4 regions of the Pseudonocardia lutea genome follow, and region 1 is predicted to be linked to each of the others. Evidence: riboswitches for the same ligand, from Rfam matches in the RefSeq annotation. Region 1 holds a riboswitch; each other region holds the start of a gene.
The links. A riboswitch is a leader RNA that binds a small molecule or an ion and turns the genes downstream of it on or off. The one in region 1 is predicted to bind S-adenosylmethionine.
Positions count from the first base shown of each region.

Region 2: linked by a shared signal. The riboswitch ahead of ACFQH9_RS24620 (LLM class flavin-dependent oxidoreductase) and the one ahead of ACFQH9_RS31480 (hypothetical protein) in region 1 are both predicted to bind S-adenosylmethionine.
Region 3: linked by a shared signal. The riboswitch ahead of thrC (threonine synthase) and the one ahead of ACFQH9_RS31480 (hypothetical protein) in region 1 are both predicted to bind S-adenosylmethionine.
Region 4: linked by a shared signal. The riboswitch ahead of ACFQH9_RS09030 (aminotransferase class V-fold PLP-dependent enzyme) and the one ahead of ACFQH9_RS31480 (hypothetical protein) in region 1 are both predicted to bind S-adenosylmethionine.

Region 1 is NZ_JBHSQK010000125.1:3,427-10,506, reverse strand. Features, by position in the region: gene ACFQH9_RS31505 (LLM class flavin-dependent oxidoreductase) at 1-842, opposite strand, end outside; gene ACFQH9_RS31500 (alpha/beta hydrolase) at 907-1,689, opposite strand; gene ACFQH9_RS31495 (NtaA/DmoA family FMN-dependent monooxygenase) at 1,686-2,750, opposite strand; gene ACFQH9_RS31490 (hypothetical protein) at 2,763-3,002, opposite strand; gene ACFQH9_RS31485 (hypothetical protein) at 3,025-3,192, opposite strand; SAM riboswitch class I at 3,965-4,054, shown strand; gene ACFQH9_RS31480 (hypothetical protein) at 4,226-4,453, shown strand; gene ACFQH9_RS31475 (winged helix-turn-helix transcriptional regulator) at 4,567-4,905, opposite strand; gene ACFQH9_RS31470 (alpha/beta fold hydrolase) at 5,022-5,723, shown strand; gene ACFQH9_RS31465 (acyl-CoA dehydrogenase family protein) at 5,996-7,080, opposite strand, start outside.
Region 2 is NZ_JBHSQK010000071.1:34,258-41,337, reverse strand. Features, by position in the region: gene ACFQH9_RS24625 (NtaA/DmoA family FMN-dependent monooxygenase) at 26-1,441, opposite strand; gene ACFQH9_RS24620 (LLM class flavin-dependent oxidoreductase) at 1,438-2,634, opposite strand; SAM riboswitch class I at 2,755-2,848, opposite strand; gene ACFQH9_RS24615 (hypothetical protein) at 3,013-3,528, opposite strand; gene ACFQH9_RS24610 (MFS transporter) at 3,655-5,223, shown strand; gene ACFQH9_RS24605 (carboxymuconolactone decarboxylase family protein) at 5,324-5,905, opposite strand; gene ACFQH9_RS24600 (CaiB/BaiF CoA transferase family protein) at 5,905-7,080, opposite strand, start outside.
Region 3 is NZ_JBHSQK010000030.1:32,457-39,536, forward strand. Features, by position in the region: gene ACFQH9_RS13495 (alpha-E domain-containing protein) at 1-722, opposite strand, end outside; gene ACFQH9_RS13500 (circularly permuted type 2 ATP-grasp protein) at 722-2,422, opposite strand; gene rpsT (30S ribosomal protein S20) at 2,955-3,221, shown strand; gene holA (DNA polymerase III subunit delta) at 3,364-4,332, opposite strand; SAM riboswitch class I at 4,576-4,720, shown strand; gene thrC (threonine synthase) at 4,727-5,992, shown strand; partial or broken gene ACFQH9_RS13520 (ComEC/Rec2 family competence protein) at 6,314-7,080, opposite strand, start outside.
Region 4 is NZ_JBHSQK010000017.1:24,666-31,745, forward strand. Features, by position in the region: gene ACFQH9_RS09010 (hypothetical protein) at 1-718, opposite strand, end outside; gene ACFQH9_RS09015 (hypothetical protein) at 702-2,522, opposite strand; gene ACFQH9_RS09020 (hypothetical protein) at 2,531-2,863, opposite strand; gene ACFQH9_RS09025 (putative leader peptide) at 3,089-3,175, opposite strand; SAM riboswitch class IV at 3,661-3,774, shown strand; gene ACFQH9_RS09030 (aminotransferase class V-fold PLP-dependent enzyme) at 3,832-5,253, shown strand; gene treS (maltose alpha-D-glucosyltransferase) at 5,507-7,080, shown strand, end outside.

The DNA.
Region 1 (7,080 bases):
CGCGCGGCGAGATCGAGCAGCCGCTGCTGTCCGACGGACCCGCGGTGGCCGTCGATCTGCACCTCGCCGGTCTTCGCCATCTCCGCGACGCGTTCCTCGGCGACGCGCCAGGCCTCGTCCGAGGACTCCCGGGCGACGGTGGTGATCCGCAGCCCGAACTCCAGCGGCGGGTGCGCCCGGCCGAGCTTCTCGGCGAGTGCCTGGAGTCGGTCGACCCGCGCCGCGATCCCTTCCAGGGGCTCGCCCCAGAACAGCTGGACGTCCGCCTCGGTCGCGGACACCTCCTCGGCAGCGGGCGAGGCGCCGCCGAAGTAGAGCCGGGGCGGCACGACCGGACGGGGGACGACCGTGGAGTGCTCGACCCGGTAGAACTCGCCGGTGTAGGTCACGTCCTCCTCGGTCCAGAGCCTGCGGACGACCTGGAGGAACTCGCGGGTTCGGTCGTAGCGCCGCGCGTAGTCGGCCTCTGCGTCGCCGTAGGCGGCCAGGTCGTCCCGCCCGGTGACGACATTGACGAGCACCCGCCCTCCGCTCAGCGCGCTCAGCGTCGCGGTGGCGCTGGCGAAGTGGGCAGGCTGCCAGTAGCCCGGCCGAGCGGCGATCAATGGCGCGAAGGTGCGGGTCCGCGCCGCGACCGCGGCGGCCAGGGCGAACGTGTCGGGGCGCCCCCATCCCGTGCCGATCAGGGCGCCGCCCCAGCCGTGGTCCTCGGCGGAGCGGGCGAGCTCGACGGAGTAGTCGAGGCTGCCCCAACCGTCGACGGTGTCGTCGCCGCGATGGCCCGGCTGAACCATGTTGGGCAGGTACCAGAGGAAGTTCCGGCGCGGCAGGGGTTCGGGCACGGTCGGCCTCCAGGTGGATCGACGGTCCCCGGTCCCGGGCGCACCGGGACCGGGAGCACGGGCTTCAGCCCGCCGGGACGTGCCGGCGCACCCAGTCCACGGCCGTGGTCGCGACCGCGTCCTGGCTCTCGTAGAAGGTGTGGGTGGCGCCGGGGATCACGACGACGTGTGAGCCGGCGGGCAGGAGGTGCTCGCCCTCCGCGGTGATCGCGGCCAGGGCTTGCTCCTGCTCGCCGGTGTCCCCGTGGATCACGAGGACGGGCACGGGCACCGCACCCAGCAGCTCCTCCTGCGTGCCGGTGGCACCGAGCTTCGGCCGGCGTCGGTTGACGACGACGTGCGTGCGGCTCGGAGAGTCCACCGCCAACGCGACGTCCTCGTCCCGGTACCACGCGGCGAGCTGCTCGGAGTCGAGGAACGGGTACGGCGCGTCGCCGTCGCCCGCCCCGGTCAGCGCCCCGGTCAGGACGAGCGTGCGGACCCGCGGCCGTTGCGGGGCTACCCGCAGCGCGATGGCCGAGCCGAGGCTCTGCCCATGCAGCACCTGACGGGCGTAGCCGAGCGAGTCGAGGTGGTCCAGTCCGGCGTGGGCGTCCGCGAGCAGGTGGTCGGCGTCGACCACCTCCCCCTCGGACTCGCCGAACCCGCTGAGGTCCAGGCGCAGGACCGCAAGGCCGAGGGCTGAGTACTCCGCGGCGAGCCGGTCGAACCGACCGCCGGCCCGTCGGTCGGAGAGAAAGCCGTGCAGGAGCAGGACCGCGGTGTCGGCCGTCCCGGGGGTCAACGTGGCGGCGAGCGACCCGCCCCACCCGCTGGTCAGGCGCAGCTCGGTCTCGGTGCTGGTCATGAGAGCCCCAGGTTCTCACGCAGGGTGGTGCCCTCGTACTCGGTCCGGAACACCCCGAGCTTCTGCAGGTGCGGTACGACGGCCCGGCCGAAGTCGTCGAAGGACCCCGGGAAGTGGGTGGGGGTGATCAGGAACCCGTCGGCGGCGCCCGAGCCGAAGATCTCGGCGAGCTGCTCGGCGACCTGCTCGCCGGTGCCCACGATCTGGGGGGTGAGCTCGCTGGTCGAGAACTCGATGCCCGCCTCCGCGAGGGTGACTCGGTCCCGGCGGGCGCCCAGCAGGGCGTCGAGCTGGGTGATCGCCCTGGCCTCGGTCTGCCCGTCGGTTGCCCGTTCCTCGAGGACGTCGACGTAGCGGGCGGTCAGGTCGACCCCGGTCAGGTCGATGCGGGCGAAGTGGCTCAGGAAGGTCGTCCCGGACTCGGGGGTGATCCTGGTCCGCAGGAAGTCCCGCCGAGCCTCGGCGATCTCGCGGGTCTCGCCCACGATGGGCTGCACCGCCGCGAACAGCCGGATCCGCTCGGGATCCCGGCCCGCCGCGCGCGCCTTGGCCCGCAGGTCGTCCTTCTTCGCTCGCAGGTCCACCCGGGTGCGCTCGATCGCGAAGATCACCTCACCCCAGCGGGCGCCGAACTCGCGGCCCCGCTGCGAGTCGCCCGCCTGGATGATGACCGGGTGGTCCTGCGGGCTCGGCGGCAGGTTCAGCGGCCCGCGCACCGCGACGTAGCGGCCCTTGTAGTCCGGGACGGTGATCCTCGACGGGTCGGCGAAGACGCCGGTGCCCTGGTCCTGGACCAGGGCGTCGGGCCCCCAGGACCGCCAGAGGGCGAGTACCGCCTCGACGAACTCGTCCCCGCGGTCGTAGAGCTCGGACCCGGTGAGCTCCTCGGCGTTCGGGAAGTTGAGGTAGTTCGCGGGTCCGTGGGACTGGATGACGTTCCATGCGACCCGGCCGCCCGAGAGGTGGTCGAGACTGAGCAGCGTGCGTGCCAGGTTGTAGGGCTCGTTGAAGCTGGTGGACAGGGTGACGCCCACGCCGAGGTGGGTGGTGACGGCGGCGATCTGCCCGGCGACCTAAGCGGGGTCGTGCTTGATGGCGTTCGAGTGCCCGTGCCGGGTGAAGCCCTCGTGGTGGCTGACGGTCTCCGGGATGAAGGCGAGATCGAACTTCGCGGCCTCGAGGCTGCGGGCGGTCTGGTGCAGGAAGTCCCGCCCGAGCCAGTCCCGCGAGGAGTACGGGTGGCGCCAGGCGCCGGCATAGTGGCCGCTCGGGAACAGCACGTAGCCGCCGAGGAACAGATGGCGTTCGGTCATGGTGAGTGCCTCCTTCGAGAGGTCAGGGGGAGACGCGCCCGACGCCCTGGGCGTACAGGTAGCGGTTCGGCTTGGGCGTCCACTGCAGGCCCTTGGACACGACGCCGGTGAACGGCGACGGGTACAGGAAGATCGCGTGGGCCTGGTCGTGGGCGTTCTGCACGGCCCGGTTCACGAGGTCGGTCTTCACCCCAGACAGCGACGAGACCGGTCAGCAGCCGGCCGCCGATGTACCGCCAGCCGACAGGAGCGCGCAGGCGCCGGGCGACGGTGTCCGAGGTGGATCAGCAGGAGCGGGGACGATCTGTGGAACGGACACGTGGATCCTCAGGGCGGGAAGGGTGGAGCAGGCCTCGTTGCGGGCGATGGCCTCGGTGCGGGCAATGTCGGACAGGGGGCGGCCGAGATGTCGTCGAGGCACGGGCGGGCGCATCAGGACGGTCCGGCGGTCTCCTCGCTGTCATTCCGCACGTGCCCGCTGCGCAACGCTGCGACGACGGGCGCGCTGGCTGCAGGCGATCGGAGGACGGGGCGTGGTCACCGGGACCGCGTACGGGCGGTCAGTGCAGCCGACAGCTCGCCGAGTGCACCGTGCCGTGGTCGATGAACCGGCGCTGGGTCAGGCTCCCGGCCCGCACATCCGTGGGCGTACAGGGGGACACCGTCATCCCCGGACGTAGCCCGGGGGAACGTCGACACGGTGTCTGCACACGGAGAGTAGAACCCATCACCCTGATGGGTGTCCAACCGCGAATGCTCATCGGAAGCGATAAGCGTACGTGATCAGTGGCGCGGATCTCGTCAGAAGATCGGTGCGTCGGTCGCGCGGCCCGCGGGTGCCGTCAGATGGACGGCGTAGCCGGATGTCCGGACGTTCTGCCTGCTCAGCGGCGTGTGGCGGTTGCGTCACTCGCGTGTTCGTGCGCTTGACAACCGGAACGGGTGACGGGTTGAGTGCGAGTTGTCCATCCAGAGCGGCCGAGAGACCCGGTTCGACGACGCCGCAGCAACCGCACCGCTCGGTGCGGTGCTTCAGCCGGGAGCGATGGGGGAGCCGTGCTCACGAGGAGCCAGGAGACCTGGTCCCGGCGCCGGCACGTGGACTTCTGCCGCACCGAGGCCGCCCCTTTGTCGGTGACGACCATTGCGTCCGCCCACCGGCGGTACTGCCGGCCGCACGGATGCCCCGTCGCCCCGATCCTGCGTCCTCCCGGAGCACAGCCATGTCTGCACCCGTTCCTCCCGACCCGACCTTCCCGACCTTCCCGACGAGCCTCGACGACCGCCACGCCGACCTCGGCGATCGGCTCCTCGCCTCGCTCGAGGCGCTGGTCGAACGGCACCGGGGGCGTTCGAGCGGCGACGACACCGCCGACGGCGAACTGATCGCGGTCGAGGCGGCCCACCGGCGCCTGGTGGTCCGCGTCGCTTCGCCGCGCATGCGGAGCTGACGCCGACACCGGGAGCAGGTCGCCGCGCTCAAGCAGGGTCCGAGGCGTATTGACCCGGGTGACGCTGAGGGCCGACACATCCGCGTCGACGACCCGGTCGAGGCGCTGCGCCTCTAGCGGTTGTCGTACGCCGCGCGAGCGGCGTCGATGTGCGGCAGGTGCGTGATGCTCCACTCGATCAGTGGCGCGGTGGCTTCGCGCAGGGTTCGACCCATCGTGGTCAGCTCGTAGCTGACGTGCGGTGGCATGACGTTGTGGACAGTGCGCGTCAGGATGCCGTCGCGCTCGAGGTCGCGCAGTGTCACGGTGAGCATGCGCTGGCTGATGCCGTCGATGGCCCGCTTGAGCTCGGTGAAGCGCCGCGGTCCGTCCTTGAGCATGCGGACGATCAACAGTGCCCACTTGTCCCCGACGATCCCGAGGACTTCGCGGGCTTGGCACGGGTCCTGCATGGTTACCTCCTGAGAACCGGGGCACCGGAAAGTGCCGTATTGCCCGGTGCGCGTCGTGGGGATGACGATGTTTCGGTTACCAAAGGGTACCGAGGCACGAGGAGGAACCGACGACGATGGCCACGTTTCTGCTGGTGCACGGCGCCTGGCACAGCGGGCGGAGCTGGGACCGGGTGGTCCCGCTGCTGGAGTCGGCCGGGCACCGGGTGCTCGCGCCGTCGCTGACCGGTTACGGCGACAAGGCGCACCTGCTGGGCCCTGAGGTCGGGCTCGGTACTCACGTCGAGGACGTCGCCGGTCTGATCGAGAGCGAGCGTCTCGACGGCGTCGTGCTCGTCGGGCACAGCTACGCCGGGATGGTCATCTCGGGGGTCGCCAACCGGGTCCCGGAGCGGATTGCGCATCTGGTGTTCCTCGACGCGATGGTCCCCGAGGACGGCGAAAGCGCAGTCGACGTCCTTCCGGTCACCAAGCAGCTGATCGAGGTCGCCGTGGACGGCTGGCGCGTTCCGCCGATGCCGGAGCAGCCGCCACCCCTCGGCCTGTTCGGGGTCACCGATCCCGACGACGTCGCCTGGTTGCGCTCGATCCTGTCGGACCACCCGGTGCGGTGCCTTGAGGAGCCGGTCAGATTGGACGCGCCGGCCGCGCGCACGATCCCGCGCACGCACATCCACTGCGTCGGGGGTCGGCCTGCGGGCATCACCCGGCGTCCCGTCCCGGCTGGCGAGCGGGTGCGTGAGCTGCCGACCGGCCACGACTGCATGATCACCATGCCCGCCGAGCTCACCGGGCTGCTGCTCGAGGCAGCGGCCTGACAACGGCGCCGACATCGGTTCGTGGGGAAGCTCGGGTCGAGTGTGCACGTGCCGGATCGGGGCCATGGCGAGCGACCTCGGCGACCTGGGCGGCATGGTTCCTGGCCGCCCGGCCGCGGCTCGCCACCGCGGCGAGCGGGTCGGTGATCACTGTGGGATGCCTGTTCCCGTTGGCGCTGGTCGGCCTCCGCCCGCTCACCCGTCGGCGCCGGCGTGGACGTAGGCCGTGGGAGGGACCGCCCCTCGGTTCTTGGTGCTGGGCTTCGATCCCGTCAGGGCAGGCCGTCGCCCGGCGGCGGCGTCCGGTGCAAGAGATGGTCGCCGATCGTGCGGGCTGCGTGGGCGGCCGGATCGTGGCTGGCCACGGTGCGGGCGTTACGCCAGTGGCGGTCCAGCCCGGCGGAGGTGAGGGTGGCCGACGCGCCGGCGGCGTCGAAGACGATCGTGGCCGCCCCCTGGGCGGCGCGGTCGGCCGCCACCTTCGCCTGCGTGACCTCGATAGCGGCTGCGGCGAGTTCCTCGGGCGTGCGGTGTCCGGCCGCGGCGTCGAGGGCACGCGCTGCACTGAGCACCACGGAGCGGGCGGTGTAGGCGAGGACGCCGGCCTCGCCGACCGCGGCCTGGACGAAGGGGTCCTCGGCGGCCCGCTCGGCCTCGGCCGTCTGCGCGGTGCGTGGGTTGGCGCGGGTGAAGGCGGTGATGTCGGAGACCGCGCCCGTGGCGATCCCGGCCGCAACCGCAGCAAGGTGCAGGGCACGGAAGCTGGAGGTCACGGTCGGTCCGGAGCGCCCTGGTACGGCGTGCAGCACGTCGGCGGGGTCCACCTCGACGTCGGTGAACACGGCTGACCCGGTGGCGGTCAGGCGTTGCCCCATTCCTTCCCAGTCGTCCCACAGCTCGATGCCGGGGGCGTCGGCGGGCACGAGGACCCAGACTGGTCGGTCGTCCTCGTCGCGGGCGAGGACGGTGAGGTGGGTGGCGAACAGCCCGCCGGTGGCGTAGTGCTTCTCGCCGGTGAGGAGGAGGCGCCCGCCCGTGTGCCGCAGTCGGGTCCCCACGTCGAAGGGCCGAGAGCCGGTGCGTTCTGAGGTCGCCTCGCCGATCAACACGCCGCGCACGGCGCGGAGCCGGCGGGCGGCGTCGGGGACGTCGGGCTCGAGGAGCCGTTCGACATGAACGAAATGAGGGCGGGTGGCCTGGGCGACGTTGGAGTCGGCCGCGGCGAGTCGCACCACGGTCCGGACGACGTCGGCGATCGACCCGCCTGCCCCGCCCAGGGCGACCGGGACGCGCAGCGAGCCCAGCCCGGAGTCGCGGAAGGCCTGCATCTCACGGTAGGGCAGGGTGCGCTGTTCCT
Region 2 (7,080 bases), on a different contig from region 1:
CCCGGGGTGCGTGGGAGCGGAGGGCTCAGGAGGCGGTGCGGGCGGTGGTGCGGTCGGCCGACGGCTCGCCGAGGCCGGCGGGTGGGCGCAGGCCGAGGTTCTCGCGCAGCGTGGAGCCGGTGTAGCGGTCGCGCAGGACGCCGCGGTCGCGCAGCAGCGGGACCACCTTCTCCACGACCTCGTCGAGGCCGGCGGGGCTGACGTACGAGCCGAGGATGAAGCCGTCGACCGCGTCGTCCTGCACGTACCGGTCGATCTCGGCGGCGACCTGCACGGGTGTGCCGACGAACACGGCCCTGTCGAACTCATGCGTGACGACCTCGCGCAGCGACCAGCCGTGCCGCCGGCCGAGCGCGCGCCAGGCCTCGGCCGTGGCGCGCGCGTCCTGGGTCAGCGGGGCGCGCCCGCGGATCCACTTCGGCGCCTCGGGCGTGGGCTCCAGCTCGGGGACGGGGCCGTCCGGGTCGACCTGCGAGAGGTCGCGGTTCCACACCATCTCGGCCAGCACGATCGCGGTGAACGGGTCGACCTGCCGGCTGCGGACGTCCCGGTGCCGGTCGCGGGCCTCGGCCTCGGTGTCGCCCAGGATCACCGACGCCGACGGCAGGATCTTGACCTGGTCGGGGGCCCGGCCGAACTTCGCCACCCGCGCCTTGACGTCGGCGTAGAAGGCCCTGGCCTCGTCGAACTTCTGGTAGCGGGAGAAGATCGCGTCGGAGCGCGAGGCCGCGAAGTCCCGGCCGGCCGGCGACTCCCCCGCCTGCAGCACCACCGGATGGCCCTGCGGGCTGCGCGGGGTGCTGAAGCGCCCGGCGATGTCGAACTGGGCGCCGCGGAAGGCGAAGTCGCCCACGTGCCCGTCACGCAGGAACCGCCCGCTCGCCGGGTCGGCGACGACGGCGTCGGAGCCCCAGGAGTCCCACAGCGCCCGGACGGCGTCGAGGGTCTCCCCCGCGCGCTCGTACCGCTGCGAATGCTGCAGGAACCCGCCGCGCCGGAAGTTCTCCCCCGTGTCGGCGTCGGAGCTGGTCACGACGTTCCACGCGGCCCGCCCGCCGGACAGGATGTCCAGCGTCGCGAACCTGCGGGCCAGCTCGTAGGGCTCGTTGAAGGTCGCGTTGATCGTGCCGGTGAGCCCGATGTGCTCGGTCACCGCGGCCAGCGAGGCCAGGACCGTGAAGGTGTCCGGCCGTCCGACGACGTCCTGGTCGAAGACCTGCCCGCCGCGGGTGCGCAGCCGCAGCCCCTCGGCGAGGAACAGCAGGTCGAACGTGCCGCGCTCGGCGGTGCGGGCCCAGTGCTCGAAGGACGCGAAGTCGATGTGGCTGCCCGACGCCGGGTCGCTCCACACGGTGTCGTGGTTGACGCCCGGGAAGTAGGCGCCGAGGATCACCTGCCTCTTCCCGCGCGGCGTCGATGGTTCGCTCGCACGCTCGCTCACGCCGCCACCCCCGCGTACCGGCTGGCCGGGCGTTCCAGGCCGAACCGCTCGCGCAGCGTCCCGGGCTCGTAGGCGGTGCGGAACAGGCCCCGCTCCTGCAGCTCCGGTACGAGCCCGTCAACGATCGCGTCGAGGTCGGTGGGCAGGACCGCCGGCCGCAGCCGGAACCCGTCGACCCCTTCGTCCCGCCAGGACTCGAGCAGGTCGGCGAGCGCGGTCGGGGTGCCGGCCAGCATTGCGGCGTCGGAGCGCAGCGGGCTCCGCTCCTCCAGCCGGCGCAGGCGGGCGTGCGCCGCGTCCGCGTCGGCGTCGAGGACCACGACGAGGTCGGCGAGCACGCGCAACGCCGGCTGCGTACGCCCGACCGTGTGCTGTGCGGCGCGGATCTCGCCGAGGATCGCGGGGATGTCGGCGGCGCCCTGCGGGGTGGTGAACACGACGTCCGCGGCGCGGGCGGCCAGCTCGTACGCGGCCCGGGCGTGGGCGAGCGCGACGACCAGCGGCTGGCCCTGCGGCGGTCGCGGCACGATGGCCGGCCCGCGCACCGAGAAGAAGCGCCCCGCGAAGTCGATCGTGTGCACCTTGTCCCGGTCGAGGAACCGGTTCGTGGCGGCGTCGCGGATCTCGGCGCCGTCCTCCCAGCTGTCCCACAACCGCCGCACGACCTCGACGGCGTCGGCCGCCTCGTCGAACAGCTCCTGGACGGCGGCGGCGGTCTCCGGGGTGCCGAGCGTCTCGCGGCGGATCTCCGGCAGGGTGCGCCGGCCGAAGTGCCGCGCCTCGTCGGCGCGGGCCGAGGTCTGCACCCGCCACCCGGCCCGGCCGCGGCTGTCGTGGTCGAGCGTGGAGATCGCCGAGGCGACGTGGAAGGGCTCGGTGTGCGTGGTGGTGACGGTCGGGACGAGCCCGACGTGGCGGGTCAGCGGCGCGACGAACGCGGCGACCAGCTCGGCGTCGAGCCGCCCGCGGACCTGGTCGGTGCGGCGGTCGGACGCGCCGAGGTGATCACCGGACTGCAGGCCGAGGCCGTCCTCGATCGTGACGAGGTCGAGCAGGCCGCGCTCGGCGGCGCGGGCCAGGGCGGCCCAGTAGCGGGCGGTGAAGAGCAGATCGGGGCGGGCACCGGGCTCGCGCCAGGCGGCGGGGTGCCAGCCGGCGCCGTCGAGCGCGACGGCGAGGTGGATGGGGGCCATGAGGGCACACCTCTCCTGCGGGAGGGGGAACGGGGATCGGGTCCTCGTCAGCCCCGACAGCCGGCGCTGGCCGTGCGCAGGAGATCCACGTGGCGCCGCCGCACCCCGAGAAACATGACTCCTCCATCGCTCCCGGCCTTAGCACCCGCACCCGTCGAGCGGGGGGTTGCTGCGGCGTCGTCGAGCCAGGTCTCTCGGCCGCTCTGGATGGTGTGGCCCCGTGGGGCCGGGCTTCACTCTACGGATCCGGAGGGCGCTCCCGTCAATCCTCCGGGTGAGGAGTGTGATCGAGGCCGCGTGGGATTGTCCGGACAGGACGGGGCCACCGTCCATCAGGGAGAACACCGCGGCCGGACAGCCTGCCGAGGTCCGGACGATTCACCGTCGGCGGCCGCCTCGCCGGCGGTCGGCGCGCAGCCGCCGCAGCATCGGCAACGCGCTGAACGAGGTTCCCCCGGCCGCCACGAGCCCGACGCCCAGGTCGACCGAGATCCGCCCCTCGCGCTCCCAGTAGACGTCCTTCAGGTCCAGCAGCAGGGCGAACTCGTCGACGATCAGCGCCAGGCCACTGCCGTAGGCCAGCGCGACCAGGGGATGGCGCCGGGTCCTGTCGGTGCCGCGCACCGCGACCGCGCCCACCCCCGCCAGCAGGCCGATCCCCCAGAGGTAGTGGTGCAGGTGTGCACCCCCGACCGACACGTTCCGGAACGGGCCGCCGCCACGCCGGATGCTGTGGGTGATGCCACGGACCCCCGCGAAGGTCGCGGTGAAGCCCGTCCAGGACCACAGGACCGCCCGTTCCCGTGGCCCGAGCCCCTCGCGGTAGGCCGCGCGGACGTCGGACGGTGTCGGGACGGCCGGCACCGTCGCCTGCGGCTCCGAGGCAGATGACATGCGCCGAGAATGGCCCATCGGCCCGTCGCTCACCCACGAGAGGGGGTTTCCGACTGGACGACCGGGCGGTGACGACGGTCGGAAGTGCCCTTGTCCCGACGCCCGGGGAGCTGTTGGGATGCGCGGATGGCGAAGGACGGCACGTCCGGACGAGGAACGCTGGTCCTGGTCGCGATGACGCTGGCCAACGCGATGATCCTCATCGACCAGACCGCCGTCCCGCTGGCCCTGCCCGACATCGCCCACGATCTCGGGGTCGGTTCGCAGTCGGTGCAGTGGGTGCTCAACGCGAGCCTCCTGCCCCTGGCCGGCCTGACGATCCTCGGGGGACGGCTGGGCGACCTGCTCGGCAGGCGCAAGGTCTTCGTGACCGGATCGGTCCTGTTCGCGGGCGCCTCGGCGCTGGGCGGCCTGGCGCCCTCGTTCGAGGTGCTGCTCGCCGCCCGGATCCTGCAGGGCGCCGGGGGCGCGCTGATGCTGCCCACGACGGTGGCCATCGTCAGCTCGGCCTTCTCCCGCGACGCGGCCGGCCGGGCCCTCGGCACGATGGGCGGGATCGCCGCCGTGGCCGGTGCGCTGGGACCCACCATCGGCGGCGTGCTGACCTCGACCCTCAGCTGGCGTGCGGTGCTCCTGATCAACGTTCCGCTCCTCGTGGTCACGCTGGTCTGCACGGTGCGCGCCGTGCCCGCCGACGCGCGGTCGACGGGTCGCCCCCACATCGATCTCAGCGGCGCGGTCACGGCCGGCGTCGGGCTGGTTGCCCTGGTGTTCGGGCTCGGGCAGACCACGGCGTGGGGCTGGAGCTCGCCGGGGGTGATCGTCTCGCTGGTCGTCTGCGTCGTGGCGTTCACCGCGTTCGTGCTGCGCGAACGGCGGGCCCACGACCCGCTGATGAACTTCGCCCTGCTGCGCCGGAGCCGCAACTACCTCGGCGCCACGATCAGCCAGGGCCTGGCCGGCATGGCCGAGATGGGCCTCGGGCTGATCTTCCCGTTGCTGCTCATCCTCAATCTCGGGATGGACCCCGCGGTCGCGGGCCTGGCCCTGATCCCCACCACCGTGCCCATGGTGGTCCTCGCCCCCCTGGTCGGGCGCTGGTACGACCGGTCCGGCGGGCGGCCGCCCCTCGTCGTCGGGTTCGGTTGCCTCGCCCTCGCCGGCGTCCTGCTGGCACTGGGCGCCGGGGCGCGCGGCTACCCCTGGTTGCTGCCGGGCCTGCTGGTCTACGGCGTCGGCCTCGCGATCGTCCTCACCGTCAACGACCCCGTCAGCATCGACACGGTCCCGGAACGGGACCACGGCCAGGCGTCGGGCGTGTCGGCCACCGCGGAACAGGGCGGCGGCGCGATCGGCATCGCCCTGCTCTACGCCGTGTTCCACGGCGTCTACCTCTCGCGGCTGCACGCCGACGTCGCGGACCGGGACCTCCCGCCGCTCGACGACCAGACCGGCCCCCTGCTGCGCGACGCGCTGAACGCCGCCGAGCAGTTCGGACTGCATCCCGACACCTTCGACCCCCGGGTCGCCCGGTACCTCGGCTCCGCCCGGGTCGCGTCCGACTTCGGCTACTCCGTCACGTTCCTCGTCACCACCGTCCTCGCCCTGATCGGGCTGGTGGCCACGGCCGTCCTGGTCCGCAAGCCGGGACAGCCCGCGGTCGCGGCGACCGAGAGCGAGACCTCCGCCCCGTGAGCATCGCCGCGCGGCGCCGGCGGCCGAGCTCGGCGAGCGGCGCGAGCCCGGTGGCGCCGAGGTCGTGGCCCCGGTTGCACGGTTGCCGGTGACGGCGGCTTCAGGTCCCGTCGCCCGGCCGGAATCCCGTCGGCCAGCCCGGCAGGTCCTCCTCCTTCTGCACGCCCGCCGCGTTCAGGAACCCGGCCGCCATCCGGTAGAAGCCGACGAGCACGACCAGCTCCACGAGCTGGGTCTCGGTGAACCGGCCGGCCAGCTCGGCCCAGGTCGCGTCGGAGAGGTCGGTGTGGTCCAGCACCTCGTCGGCGGCCCGCAGGAGCACCGCGTCGGCGGGCGGCCACGGCGCGTCGGGATCCGTGACCCGGACGATCTCCTCGTCGGCCAACCCGGCCCGCCGGCCGATCAGGACGTGCTGCGCCCATTCGTACTCGCAGCCGCTGCGCCAGGCCACGCGCAGGACCACGAGCTCGCGCTCCCGCGCGGGCAGGTCGCCCCGGGTGAGGAAGAACCCGCCGAGCACGTTGAACCGCTTCATCATCCGCGGGTGCCGGGCCATCGTCCGGAAGATCGCCAAGGGCACGCCCCGGTCGTCGCCGAGGGTCTTGGCCAGCATCTCCGCGACCTCGGGCTCCGGGTCCCCGACCGGGGCGACGCGCGGGTCGGCGGCGTGCGGGAACGGCATCAGCCCACCACCTTCGCCTCGCGCAACGCGGCGATGGCCGCGTCGTCGAGCCCGAGCCGGTCGCGCAGCACCTCGTCGGTGTGCTCGCCCAGCCCGGGCAGCGCCGCCGGCTCCTGTCCGACGAGCGAGCTCGCCACCTTGATCGGGTTGCCGACCGTGCGGATGGTGCCGAGCTCCCGGTTCGCGGTCTCCTGGCGCATCTGCCGGGCGGCGACCTGCGGATCGTCGAGCAGGTCGTCCGTCGTGTTGACCGGCGCGGAGGGGACCCGGTGCCCCTGCAGGTCCGCCACCGCCTCGGCCCTTGTGCGGGCTCGGGCCCACTCCTCCACCGCCGGCCGGACGAGCCGCTCGTGCGCCTTCGACCGCTGGTGACCGGTGGTGAGCTCGGGGTGCCCGGCGAGGTCGGGCCGCCCGATGCACTCGCAGAGCGCCGCCCACTCGCGGCCGTTGAGCACGGCGATGATCACGTACCCGTCGCTCGTCGCGAACGGGCCCCAGGGCGACTGCAAGGCGTACTGCCCGCGCCCCATCGCCTCGCCGACGTGCTCCTTGTAGGCCATGGGCAGGTCGTTCATCAGCAGCGACGCGTCGAACATGCCGATGTCGACCCGGGTGCCCTCCCCGGTGCGGTCGCGGTCGCGCAGCGCGACGAGGGTGCCGGCGAAGGCGCAGGTGCCGGAGAAGATGTCCGACATCGCGAAGCCCATCCACGCCGGAGGGCGGTCCTTCTCCCCCGCCAGGTGGGTCAGGCCGGCCATCGCCTCGGCGATGATCGCGTAGGCCGGCAGGTCGCGGTACGGGCTGGGCAGCACGTCGTCGTGCCCGAACCCGCTGATCGACGTGTAGACCAGGCGCGGGTTCAGCGCGTGCAGCCGCTCCCAGCCGAAGCCGAGCCGGGCCAGCACGCCGGGGCGGAAGTTCTCGACCAGCACGTCCGCCTGGACCACGAGGTCGGCGAGGATCTGCGCGCCGCGCTCGGACTTGAGGTCCAGCTCGACGCTCTTCTTGCCGCGGGTGAAGCGCAGGATGTTCAGGTTGGTCGAGCCGCCGGGACCGTGCAGCTCGTAGCCCGCCTTGCGGTAGGTCTCCCCGCCGACCGGCTCGATTTTGATCACGTCCGCGCCGAAGTCGGCCAGCATCATGCTGGTGACGGCCCCGCTCACGATCTGCGTCAG
Region 3 (7,080 bases), on a different contig from region 1:
TCCAGCTGCTGCAGGCAGGTCTCCGCCTCACGCAGCGAGGAGAAGACCGACCGCGGGAACAGCCGGTCCATCAGCATGAACTGCGCCACCCGCACCGCGTCCACGGCGCCGCGGTAGGTGCGCAGGTACGTGTCCTGCGCGCCGGCCGAGCGCAGTACGGACAGCCAGCCCGGCGAGCTCATCCGGTCCGAGACCCGGGAGAGCAGCAGCCGCACCACCATGTCGACCCGCTCCACCGAGCGGCCGAGCAGGTAGAAGCGCCACGAGTCGTCCCGGCTCATCGTCGAGGCGGCGAGCCCGGAGAACATCGCCGCCCGGTCCTCGATGTAGCTGAAGAAGGCGTGCGGCCCCACCCAGCGTGCGTACCGCTGCCGCTCGGGCAGCGCGTTCCAGGTGGCGTTGAGGCACTCGAACATCTCCGACGACACGACCTCGCGCGCGCCGCGGGCGTTCTCCCGGGCGCTGGAGATCGAGGAGACGATGGAGCCGGGGACGTCGGTGGCGTAGCCGAGGACCTCGGTGAGGGAGAAGGCGTCGAGCGGCTCGTCCGTGCCGGGGTCGACGCCCATCACGCCGAGCAGCCGGCGGGCGACCACGTCGACGTCGAGCGTGGCGTCCTCGAGCAGCTGGTGGACCGAGACGTCGAGGATCCGCGCGGTGTCGTCGGCGCGCTCGACGTAGCGGCCGATCCAGTAGAGCGACTCGGCGTTGCGGGCGAGCATCAGCCCCGTCCCTCCGTCCGCCCCGGCACCTGTTCCCGGCGCATCCCGCCGAGCTCCTGCACCTGCCGGCCCTGTTGTTGCTGCTGTTGTTGTTGCTGCTGCTGTTGCTGCTGCTGTTGCTGCTGGTCGAGGCCCGGTTCGGGCCCCTGCTCGGTGGCCGGGCCGCGGGTGGGCGCCGTGGCGGCGATCCCCCGCTCCCCCAGCTCCCGCTCGGCCTCGCTCGACCGGCTCGCCGCCAGCACCCAGGTGTCCTTCGAGCCGCCGCCCTGGCTGGAGTTGACCACCAGGCTGCCCTTCGGCAGGGCCACCCGGGTCAGGCCGCCGGGCAGCACGAAGACCTCCTCGCCGTCGTTGACCGCGAAGGGCCGCAGGTCGACGTGCCGGGGCACGAGCCGGTCGTCGACCTTGGTCGGCACGGTGGACAGCTGGACGACGGGCTGGGCGATCCAGCCGCGCGGGTCGTCGCGGATCGCCCTGCGCGCCTTCTGCAGCTCCTTGGCCGTGGCGTCCGGGCCGAACAGGATGCCGTACCCGCCCGAGCCCTCGACCGGCTTGAGCACCAGCTCGTCGAGCCGGTCGAGGACGTGCCCGCGCTCCTCGTCCAGCCAGCAGCGGAAGGTCGCGACGTTCGGGATGACCGGCTTCTCGTCGAGGTAGTACTTGATCATCTGCGGGACGTAGGTGTAGACGAGCTTGTCGTCGCCCACCCCGTTGCCCACCGCGTTGGCGATCACGACGTTGCCCGCGCGGGCGGCGTTCATGATCCCCGCGACGCCCAGCACGCTCGTCGGCGTGAACTGCAGGGGGTCGAGGAAGTCGTCGTCGATCCGGCGGTACACGACGTCGACCTGCTGCTCGCCCTCGGTCGTGCGCATGTAGACGACGTTGTCGCGGCAGAACAGGTCCCGGCCCTCGACGAGCTCGACGCCCATCTGCCGGGCCAGCAGCGAGTGCTCGAAGTAGGCGGAGTTGTAGACGCCCGGGGTCAGCACGACGACCGTCGGGTCGGCGACGTTGGGCGCCGCGGCCGCGCGCAGGGCGTGGAGCAGGTGGGTCGAGTAGTCGGCCACCGCACGCACCCGCTGGCGGGTGAACAGGTCGGGGAAGACCCGCGCCATGGTGCGGCGGTTCTCCATCACGTACGAGACCCCGGAGGGGTTGCGGAGGTTGTCCTCCAGCACCCGGAACGTGCCCTCCTGGTCGCGGACCAGGTCGATGCCGGCGACGTGGATGCGCACGCCGTTGGGCGGGTTGAGCAGGTGCGCCGCACGCTTGAAGTGCTCGCAGCTGGTGATCAGCCGGCGCGGCAGCACGCCGTCGCGGACGATCTGCGCGTCGTTGTAGACGTCCGCGAGGAAGGCCTCCAGCGCCTTCACCCGCTGCACGATCCCGCGCTGCAGCCGGCTCCACTCGCTCGCGCCGATCACCCGCGGCACGATGTCCAGCGGGAACGGGCGTTCCTTGCCGGACAGGCTGAACGTGATGCCCTGGTCCATGTAGGCCCGGTCGAGCGCCTCCGCGCGGGCGGCCAGGTCCGCGGCGGCGGTGGGGGCGATCGCGTCGTGCAGGTGCCGGTAGGGCGCGCGGACGCTGCCGTCGGCGTTGAACATCTCGTCGAACGCGTCCGGGTTGGGACGGCCGGGCTCCAGATAGCCGTCGAACAGGGCCGAGCCGCGGGCACGGCCCGTGGCGGCGGGGATGGCCGACCCGTTGGTGCCGGACGCCCTGGTGGCGCCGGTCCGGTTCCTGGCGGCCGTGGCGGCGGCCGTGTCGGTCCTCGCGTCGGTGGTCGTCCGGGTGGCCGCACCGGTGGCTGCGTGGCTGGTCGGGCCGGTGGTCGCGGCCCCGTCGTCCTGTGCCGGCTCTCCTGCGGGTCTGCGGTCCACTGCGCGGCTCACGGGGTCATCTTGACCGTTTCCCCTGGCCGGGGCCAACGGGACGGTGCTACGTCCGCGTTACGAGACGGTCACGCGGGGTGGCCGCGTTCGCGGCGTGCGGGCCGTGGTCGCCGGACCGGCGTGGAGGCGGTCTTGGGGCGGTCGTGGGGGCGCGCGCCGTGCGATCCCGGTTCCGTGGCCCGCGGAGCGCGGGCCCGTGCAGGGCCGTCCGCGCCGGGTTGTAGCATGGACGACCGAGTGCTCGGCGTGCTCGCTCGCATCGGTGGAGAACCGGTCGGGGTCGCCTGAGCCCCCCGATACGTACCAGCACCAGGAAGACTCGAGGCACACCAGCGTGGCGAACATCAAGTCCCAGATCAAGCGGGTCAAGACCAACGAGAAGCGCCGTCAGCGCAACAAGTCGGTCAAGTCGTCGGTCAAGACCGCGATCCGCAAGTTCCGCGAGGCCGCCGAGGCCGGCGAGACCGAGAAGGCCGTCGAGCTGCAGCGCGCCGCCGCCCGCGCCCTGGACAAGGCCGCCGGCAAGGGCGTGATCCACAAGAACCAGGCCGCGAACCGCAAGTCGGCCCTCGCCCGGCGCGTCGCCAAGATCGGCGCCTGATCCCGCGGGCGCGCCCGGCGCGCCCGCGTGCTCCCGGCGTCCACCGGACCCGGTCGAGCGCTCCCGTCGACGGCGCTGCCCTTTCCCGTGGGGCAGGGCCGTCGACGCGTTCTCGGGCGGCGTCGGGGTCGGCCGCGGCGAGTCAGCCGGTGCCGCGGGCTTCGACGACCGCGAGGACGGCGCGTTCCAGGGCGTAGGCGGGGTCCGCGGCCGCTCCCTTGACGTCCGCGTTGACCTGCGCGGTCGCCGCGATCGCCGTCGCGAGGCCGGCGGGCCGCCACGCCCGCACCTGCCCCTGCGCCTTGCGGATCTTCCAGGGCGGCATGCCGAGGCTGCCCGCCAGGCGGTTCGGGTCGCCGCGACCGGCCGCGCCGACCTTGGCCAGCGTGCGCACCGCGTCGGCCAGGGCGTCGGCGACCAGCACCGGCGCGACGCCCAGCACCAGCGCCCAGCGCAACGCCTCCAGCGCGCCCGCCCGGTCCCCGGCGACGGCCTTGTCCGCCACCGCGAAGCCCGACGACTCGGCGCGGCCGCGGTGGTACCGGCGCACGGCCTGGCCGTCGACCTGCCCGCCGGTGTCGGAGACCAACTGGTTCGTGGCCGACGCCAGTTCCCGCAGGTCCGAGCCGACCGCCTCGAGCAGCACGCTCACGGCCTCGGCGGTGATCGTGCCGCCGGCCCGCCGCACCTCGGCCCGCACGAACTCGGCGCGCTCCTCGGGACGGGTGAGCCGGTCGCACTTGGTCACGGCCGCGCCGGCCCTGCGCAGGTCGTCCGCCAGCTGCTTGCCGCGGGCCCCGCCCGCGTGCACGGCGACCAGCACGATGCCGTCGGCCGGCTCCGCCGCGTACGCCAGGATCGCCGCGGCGAGGTCCTTGCCCGCCTCGTGCGCCCCCTGGATCACCACGATCCGGCCCTCCGCGAACAGCGAGGGGCTCAGGTGCCCGACCAGCTCGCCGGGGGTGAGCTCGGCGGGGCGGAACCGGCGGATGTCGGTCTCGGGGTCGACCGCGCGGGCGGCGCGGAGGATCTCGCTCACGGCGCGCTCGACCAGCAGCTCCTCCTCGCCCACGACGAGCTGCACGGGGGCGGGCGGCTTCGTGGCCGGCATGGGCCGAACTCCTCTCGCACGCGTCGCGGGGGGCGGCGCGCGGGGTCGTGGTGCACCGGGGCCCGGGCGGCCCGGGCCCGGGCGCCATCGTCGCGCACGACACCGACGATCCGTGACACGCCTCCCACATCCGACGGCCGGCTGGATCCGGGCGCCCCGCGTGCCGTACCGTGCAGGGCGTCCGGATCGATCCGGGCGTCGCGCTCGCTCCGCGCACGGGGCCGGCACGGCACAACCGCATATGGCTCATCCAGAGGGGCAGAGGGAACGGCCCGACGAAGCCCCGGCAACCGGCGTCGAACGACGATCCGCGCAGTGCACCCCGCGGTGCCTGCACGTCGACGGACCAGGTGCCAATTCCGGCCCGCGCCAGCGGGACAGATGAGGAGATCTGATGACTCTCACTGCAGACACGCCTGCCGGCACCACCTTCGACCTCGGCTCCGCCGTTGCGCTCTCCTGTCGCGAGTGCGGCCACCGGACGCCGCTCGCCGCGGAGTTCGCGTGTCCGCAGTGCTTCGGCCCGCTCGAGATCGCCTACGACTTCCCGAAGGTCACGCGGGAGTCCATCGAGGCCGGCCCCAAGTCGATCTGGCGCTACAAGGACCTCCTCCCGGTCCCGGCGAACGTGCAGGCCTTCCCGAACACCGAGCCCGGCTTCACCCGGCTCATCCAGGCGGACCGGCTCGCCGCGGAGCTCGGGCTCCGCAAGCTGTGGGTGAAGGACGACACCGGCAACCCCACGCACTCCTTCAAGGACCGGGTCGTCGCCGTCGCCCTGGCCGCGGCCCGTGAGCTGGGCTTCTCCGTGCTCTGCTGCCCCTCCACCGGCAACCTGGCCAACGCCGTGGCCGCGGCGGCCGCCCGGGCCGGCTGGGACTCGGTCGTGCTGATCCCCTCCTCGCTGGAGCAGGCCAAGATCACCACGACGGCGGTCTACGGCGGCACCCTCCTCGCCGTCGACGGCAACTACGACGACGTGAACCGGCTCGCCACCGAGCTCGCCGCGGAGCACGAGGAGTGGGCGTTCGTGAACGTGAACGTCCGCCCCTACTACGCCGAGGGCTCCAAGACCCTGGGCTACGAGGTCGCCGAGCAGCTCGGCTGGCGCCTGCCCGACCAGATCGTCGTCCCCGTCGCCTCCGGCTCGCAGCTCACCAAGGTCGACAAGGGGTTCGGCGAGTTCGTCCGGCTCGGCCTGGTCGAGGAGAAGCCCTACACGATCTTCGGCGCCCAGGCGACCGGCTGCTCGCCCGTCGCCTCGGCCTTCGAGCAGGGCCACGACGTCATCCAGCCCGTCCGGCCGGACACCATCGCCCGCTCGCTGGCGATCGGCAACCCGGCCGACGGCCCGTACGTCCTCGACTCCGTGCGCCGCACCGGTGGCGCCGTCGGGCACGTCACGGACGAGGAGGTCGTCGAGGGCATCCGGCTGCTCGCCCGCACCGAGGGCGTGTTCGCCGAGACCGCGGGCGGTGTCACCGTCGCGACCGCGAAGAAGCTGATCGAGGCCGGCAGGATCGACCCGGACGCCGAGACCGTCCTGCTGATCACCGGCGACGGCCTCAAGACGCTCGACGCCGTGTCCGCCCACGCCCGTCCGACCGCGACGGTGCCGGCGACCAGCAAGGCCGTCCGCGAGGCGCTCGAGGGGCGCTGAGCCGGCGCGCCACGACGAAGGCCGGGCCCGGGGGACGTGTTCCTCCGGGCCCGCCGTCGTCCTCGGGACCCGGCGACGCGCACGGCGGCCCGCCCGGGAGCGGCGCGGGGCCGGGAGCGGGTCCCCGCGCGCGACCAGCTCGTCGGCACGGGTGAAGGCCACGTCGCCGGAGAGGTCCGTGCGCCGCACGACGGCCCCCGACGCCGTCAGCAGGTCGAGCAGCCCCGGGTTCGGGTGCCGGTAGGAGTTGCCCGCGCCCACGCTGACCAGCGCGACCCGCGGCGCGACGGCCCGCAGGAACTCCGGGCTCGTGGCGCGGGAGCCGTGGTGCGGCACCTTGAGCACCTCCGCCCGCAGGTCCGCGCCGCCGTGCAGGAGCTCGGCCTGGGCGTCGAGCTCGACGTCGCCGGTCAGCAGGATCCGCCCTGCCGGGGTGGTCGCGCGGAGCACGACCGACGTGTTGTTGACGGCCGTGCCGTCCTCCCCGTCGACGTACTCCGGCGCCCGGGCGGGGGCCAGGACGTCGAGCGTGAGGGCGGGCCAGGTGAGGCGCCGGCCCGCGGTCAGTTCCAGCACGGGCGCACCGGCCTCCCCGGCCTGCCGTGCGATCCGGTGCAGCGCGCCGGCCGGCTCCTGGGCCGGACCCAGCGCGACCCCGCCCGCCGCCCGGCCTCGCAGCGCTCCCGCCAGCCCGCCCATGTGGTCGGCGTGCAGGTGGGTGACGACGACGAGCGCCAGCGCGTCGACGCCGAGGCGCCGCAGGCAGGCGTCCGTCGGCCCGTCGTCCGGGCCCGCGTCGACGAGGACCGCCTGCCCCGGCACGCCGGTGGCCAGGACCAGGGCGTCGCCCTGACCGACGTCGCAGGCGACCACGACCCAGTCCGGAGGCGGCCAGCCGGGCCGGATCACCCGGGTCGGCACCAGGACCAGCGCCAACCCGATCACGACGGCCAGGACGACGAGCCGGGAGCGGCGGAAGCGGACCAGCACCACCAGCACGAGGAGCACACCCGTGAGGAGCAGCGCCCCGCGCACCCCGGCGGGCCAGGGCAGCACGGCGCCGGGGACCGCGGCGGCGCGATCGGCCA
Region 4 (7,080 bases), on a different contig from region 1:
GCCGCCCGGGCGGACCGGGCCGCGACGATCCGTCCGGGCCCGCGGGGTACTCCGCACGCGGCCCGACCACGGGTCCCGCCCGTCGCGCACCGGCGGCGGCGACCGCCGTGGCCCCGACGAGCATCCCCGACGCGACGGCGTAGGTCGCGTCGAGCGCGAACGCGAGCCCGGTGTGCGCCGACCCGAGCTGGGCGGCGAGCAGCCCCAGCAGCAGCGCGCCGGGCACGGCCGACCAGCGGACCCCGAGCAGGGCCGCGGCCAGCAGCCCGAGGACCACGTGCGCGACGGTGCCGAGCACCGACACCGAGCCCGCCAGGTGCGTGACCTCGGCCGCGGCGGCCACGACGCCCGCCGCGACCCAGGCCGTCACCAGCAGCCCGCGCGGCGCCTGCCCGCCGAGCAGGCCGGTGGAGGACCCCCGCGGCGTCCGGCGGCCCAGCAGTCCGTGCACCAGGGCGATGCCACCCGCGACCGCCATCCCCGCCAGCAGCGCCACCCGCAGCACCACCGCCACGGGACCCGCCTGCTCCCCCAGGGCCGCCGCCGCACGGGCGGCCGGGGTCGCGGTGTCGGCGAGGGCGGTGCCCCCGCCCGCCACGAGGGCGAGCGGGAGCACCACCACCGAGCCGACCATGCCGGCGGCGGCCGCCCGGCCGCGGCGCACCGGGGCGCGCCGCGACCGGGAGACCCGGTGCCGGGTGTCACCTGATGTCGGCATCGTTCGCCACGAACAGCATCGAGTGGGGCTTCGCGTTGCCGAAGGCGCCGTGCGGCCAGCGCTCCCGGTTGAACGAGAGGCAGGTGTCACCCGTGTTCTCGTCCTTGAAGTCCTCGTCGAGCTTCAGCTCGCCGTCCTCGGCGATGTCCACGAGGCAGACCTTGTGGTCGCCGTCGGTGCCGGTGCGGGCCACGAAGTAGTTCGTGGTCGCCAGGCGCTTGGGCCGGTCGGTCTCGTGGTAGAAGCCGTCGTCACCCAGCTCGAGGTTGTCCAGGGCACCCCAGTGCGGGCCGCCCGCGGCCTTGCCGGGGTTGATGACCTGGTGCCCCTTGAGCGTCGGGCAGTCGGACTCCGCGCCACCGCCGGCGATCTCGTCGGTGGTGTCGATCGAGCAGGTCGCCTTGTCGCCCGCCTCGACCAGCTTCTCGATGTCGAGTGCGATCACGCCGCCGGCGGTACCGGGGTCGTCCTTGCCCAGCGCGCCGGGCTTGCGGCCGATGATGGCGTGGTACAGCGTCTTGTCGTCGGGACTGGTCTGCAGCCATCCGCCGTTCGAGCTCGGGCCGCCGTTGTCCCCGGCCTTCGGGTCGAGCTCCTTCACCGCGGCGGAGAGGTCGTAGATCTCCCGCCACTGCGGCTCCGGCGCGGTGATGTCCGGCGTGTAGAACAGCGCGCCGCCCTGCATGGTCTGGGCGAAGGCGCCCTTGTGACCCGGCAGGTTGGTCACCGTGGTCTCCATCGCCGCACGGTTCTCGTTGTGCAGCGGGTCCTGGCCGTTCGACCGCGGACCGGTCGGCAGGTAGGACACCGACTTGACCTTCGGGTTGTTCAGGTCGGAGATGTCCCACGTCCGGACGGTCGGCCGGCGCAGGTAGGGCGACGGCGCCTTGACCGGGTCGAGGATGATCGTCCGCGGCTCGGCGTAGTCACTCGTGACCATCGTCTTCAGGTCCTCGCGGACCTGGATGCCGTGCGGGTTGGCGCAGCTGGGCTGGCCGAGCGCGGGCATGTTGAGGCACTGCGTCGGGTCCTCGGGCGTGGTGGTCGCGGCCGGGGCCTCGACCAGCTTCTGCCCGTCCGGCCCGAAGCGGACGACCTCACCGGGGGTCCCGGCGAAACCGTTGCCGGTCCGCACCTCGCCGTGGGAGTACGTGCACGGCCCGGGCACGACCGGCCCGCCCATGTACGTGCCGTAGGCCGTTCCGTCCTTCAGAACCCAGTACGCGTCCGGCACCGACCCGCAGAGGGTTTGGCTGGGGAGGCTGATGCCGGAGAGCTTGAGCTCCGGCAGCGCGGACACGTCGAAGACGTAGGTGGCCGCCGAGTAGAGGCCACCCGCGTAGATCTTGTCGCCCTTGCGCCACGAGTACTGCATGTGGTGCGGCTCGTTCTCGACCAGCGGACCGACGGTCGCCGTGTTGACGACCTTGCCGTAGCCGGGCGAGCCCTTCGTGACGTCGACGACCGCCATGAAGTCCGGCCCCGGCAGCGCGTTGCGCACCTTGTCGGTCGGGTTCGCCAGCGACCCCGGCAGGTTCTTGACGTCCGGGACCACCGTGTCGGCGACGTTCTCGTCACCGGCCCACACGACCATGTACTCCGGTCGCGTCGACCCGTCGCGGGAGTCCTCCGCGGCGTCGGTGTCGATGTTGTTCTCGACCCAGTAGTCCTTGCCGTCGGCCCCCTTCACGGCGGACCTGACGGTCTCGACGTCGGCGTACGCGTCGCCGCCGGGGATGGTGGTCACCCCGGCGACGACCCCCAGGGCCAGCAGCCCGAGCAGGATCTTCTTCGGTGCACGCATCCCGGGCCTCAGCTCGGCAGGAGTCGGCTGGGCGCGCCCACCGCCGACTGGGTCAGGCCGGCGAGCGGGACGCCCGCGGGAGCGAGGTCCCGGCCCTGGTTCAGCAGGTCGCCCTCGCCGAACGCCGTGGACGACGGCTCGACGTACGGGGCCTCCGGCGCGGGTGCGGGTTCCTCGTCGTAATGGGCGGTGAGCAGCGGGGCGAGGTCCGGCACCAGGTCCGGGGTGGCGGCCTGGGCCGGGCCGGTCAGGCCGACCACGGCGGCGCCCGCCAGGGTCGCGGACCCGGCGAGCCGGGTCAGGGCCGACCGGGATGGTCGGTGTCGTCGGTGTCGGGGCACGACGATGTCTCCACTTCTTCTCATCGGGGAGCGGACGGCGGCGGACCGGCGCCCGAACACCGCACCGACGGTCCGATGTGGACCGACCGGCGGCGGCGGGGCGGGCGGCGGTGGGCGAGGCCTGGCACACCGGTCGGCGGCCCGGTCGGGGCCGGGCGGACGGGACGGCGGGTGCCGGAGCGGGGTCGCGAGGGGGAAGAGGGCGGGGCCGGACGGCCCGGGCCTTCAGTTCACCGGCGCGCTACACAGTGCGCTCGCGACGCGACGCAGATCGACGTGACGTCGATAGGCGAAGCGGTCGGTGAGGCGCATGACCGGAACTGTGTCACCCCTGTGGAGCAGTGGTGACCAGCGGGGTCGGACAGAGGGTCGTCCCACACCGTTCCGGCCTCATTTCGGACCCGTTCTCGTGGCCCAGGTCACCGTAATCCGACCTCTCGGAGCCCCGGAACGGGCCGGGTGCGCGGTGTGATGCGGCGCGGAATCTTCACGCGATCGTGTCGGCGATCTCGGGAACCGATCACGACTCGCCTTGGCCGACCTGGCGATTCGCCGCCGTCCCCCTCGATCGGGTGATGGGAGACCGCCGCCGTCCCTCCACCCAGCGTGAGCGTTCTTCCCGGCGCGGGGGAAACGGATCGGAAATGCCGCGGGAATGGCCGGGATCGAGCGAGGGCCGGACAATTCGCGCCGATCTGGAACATCCGCGACCGCAATGTCCGGTCATTCCCGCTCCCGATTCCGCGGCCCGGATCACACTTGACCGTTCCGCGGATCGGCACCTACCGTCGTCGTCAGGTCAAGAGCGCCAGCGCCAAGCCCCGGCTCGCTGGCCGGCAACCCTCCTCCGCGGTGGGGTGCTCCGGGTGACGACCGGGCCGCCGCGGACCCGCGGCCGGCAAGCGCGGACCCCGACGTCCGGCACCTCGTGCCGTACCGGGTCCTGAGTGATCCGTGGAGGATCCACGATGTCCGACGTCCGTACCGCTCCGCCCTGCACCGAGGCCCCGGGCTGCGCCGCGGCTCCGGCCCGCGCCACGGCCGCCGCCTCCGCCGCGTCGACGCCCGCCGCTCCCCTGCCCGAGCTGGTCGGCACCGGCCTCCCGGTCCCGCTGGTGGACGGCCGCACGGTGCCCTACGCCAACCTCGACCTGGCCGCGAGCGCCCCCGCCCTGCGCGCCGTCGCCGACCACGTGGCCGAGCTCCTCCCCTACTACTCGAGCGTGCACCGCGGCGCCGGCTACGCCTCGCAGGTCTGCACCGCGGTCCTCGAGGGCGCGCGGGAGACGGTCGCCCGGTTCGTCGGGGCGCGGGCGGACGACGTCGTCGTGTTCACCCGCAACACCACGGACGCGCTCAACCTGCTCGCGGGCGCGGTCCCCGGCGCGACGCTGTGCCTGGACGTCGAGCACCACGCCACGCTGCTGGCCTGGCGCGGCACCGACCACCGCGTGGTGCGTGCGCCCGACACCGTCGGCGAGACGCTCGACCTCCTGCGCGACGCGCTCGCCGCCGAGCCGACCGCGCTCCTGGCGATCACCGGCGCCTCCAACGTCACCGGCGAGATCCTGCCGATCGACGAGATCTGCGCGATCGCCCACGCCGCGGGCACCCGCGTGGTGCTCGACGCGGCCCAGCTCGCCCCGCACCGCCGGGTCGACATCGCGGCGTCCGAGGTGGACTACGTCGTGCTCTCCGGGCACAAGCTCTACGCCCCCTACGGCGCCGGCGCGCTGGTCGGGCGGCGGGACTGGCTCGACGTCGCCACCCCGTACCTCGCCGGCGGCGGCGCAGTGCGCTCGGTCGGGGTGGAGGACCGGACCGCGGAGGTCAGCTGGGCCCCGGCGCCGCACCGGCACGAGGCCGGCACACCCAACGTCCTGGGCGCCGCCGCGATCGCCGCGGCCTGCCGCGCACTGGACCCGGTGATCGACGAGGTCGCCCCCGCCCACGAGCGGGCCCTGCTCGCCCGCCTGGTCAGCGGGCTGTCCGGGATCGCGGGCGTCCGCCCGCTCCGGATCTGGGCCGACGCCCCGGACCGGGTCGCCGTCGCCTCCTTCACCGTCACCGGCATCCCGGCCGGGCTCGTCGCGGCCGCGCTGTCCGCCGAGCACGGCATCGGGGTGCGCGACGGCCGCTTCTGCGCCCACCCGCTGCTCGCCCGCCTCGCCGGCGGGGCCGACGCGGTGCGTGTCAGCCTCGGCCTGAACACCACCGGGTCCGACGTGGACCGGCTGGTCGAGGCCGTGCGCGCGATCGCCGCCGGCGGCCCGGAGTGGGACTACCGGGAGGTCGACGGCCGCTGGACCCCGACCCCGGACCCGCGCGACCTCGACCCGCTGGGCCTCGGTGCGGTCACGGCGGCGGGCGGGGCGGCCTGCGGGCACTGAACAGCCCTGAACAGCCCTGAACAGCCCTGAACAGCACTGAGCGGCCCCGGGCAACCCGGACGGACCGGGCGGCACGGGCGGCACGGGCGGCACGGGCGGCACGGCCCCGTCGCCGAGCGGCGGGGCCCACCGCTCGGCCTGCGCGGTCGGGTGGACGGGCGCACCGTCGGCGCGTCACCGTCGTTTCCCCGCAGGCGTGGGTGGTAGACCCACCCCCGGGCGACGACCGGGTCGCGGCGAGCACGGAGAGTAGATGGCAGACGACGCAGCGCTGTCTCGGGCGCAGTCCGAGGAGACCGCGGAGCAGCACCCCCACGAGCCCAGCGAGATCACCTACGCGGAGCACCTGCATCCTGCGCGTCCCCGCACGCTCCGCCATCGCGCCCGGGCCAAGTCGCCCGTCGTCCGGCGGTCGGTCGCGAAGGACGGCGCCGCCACGGGTGAGAACCCGGCGTACGTGTCCTGGCTGCTCAGCCAGTCGATGCTCGCCGACGCCAACGAGATCGCCCGGCAGTTCTCCGGCCAGGGCACGATGTGGCAGAACCCGTTCGCCGATCCCGGCCCGCGCCAGGCCGTCGAGTCGGCGTCGGTCTGGTTCACCGCATACCCGATCTCGTTGATCACGCGGCCGGGCGAGTCCTTCCTGTGCGCGCTCGGCGACGAGGCGCTGTGGAACGCCTTCTGCACCATCGGCATCGAGGCGATCCACACCGGGCCCGTCAAGCGGGCCGGCGGCATCGCCGGCTGGCAGTACACCTCGAGCGTCGACGGCCACTTCGACCGGATCGGCACGGAGATCGACCCCGCGTTCGGCACGGAGGCCGAGTTCCGCGCGATGTGCGGCATGGCCACCTGGTCCGGCGGCACGATCATCGACGACATCGTGCCCGGCCACACCGGCAAGGGCGCGGACTTCCGGCTCGCCGAGATGAAGTACGCCGACTACCCCGGCATCTACCACATGGTGGAGATCGAGGAGGAGGACTGGAACCTCCTGCCCGAGGTCCCGCCGGGCCGGGACTCGGTCAACCTCGACGTGCCCACCGAGGAGGCGCTGGAGAAGGCCGGGTACATCATCGGCCGGCTGCAGCGGGTGATCTTCTACGCGCCGGGCGTCAAGGAGACGAACTGGAGCGCGACCAAGCCGGTCGTCGGCGTCGACGGCGTGGCCCGGCGGTGGGTGTACCTGCACTACTTCAAGGACGGCCAGCCCTCGATCAACTGGCTCGACCCGTCGTTCGCCGGGATGCGCCTGGTGATCGGCGACGCCGTGCACTCGCTGGCCGACCTCGGCTCCGGCGCGCTGCGGCTCGACGCGAACGGCTTCCTCGGCGTCGAGAAGAGCGCCGAGGGCATGCCGGCCTGGTCCGAGGGGCACCCGCTCTCCTCGGCGGCCAACCACCTGATCGCCAGCATGGTGCGCAAGCTGGGTGGGTTCACCTTCCAGGAGCTGAACCTGACGATCGACGACATCCGCGCCACCGCCGAGGCCGGCCCGGACCTGTCGTACGACTTCGTCAACCGCCCCGCCTACCACCACGCGCTGGTCACCGGGGACACCGAGTTCCTGCGGCTGACCCAGCGGACCTCGCTGGAGCTGGGCGTCGACCCGGCCGGGCTGGTGCACGCCCTGCAGAACCACGACGAGCTGACCTACGAGCTGGTGCACTGGGCCACCGGGCACCGCGACGACGTCTACCCCTTCGGCGGCGAGGAGCTCACCGGCGAGCAGCTCGCCGAGCGGGTGCGCGCGGACCTCACCGCGGCGCTGACCGGCGAGAAGGCGCCGTACAACCGGGTCTTCACGACCAACGGCATCGCCTGCAC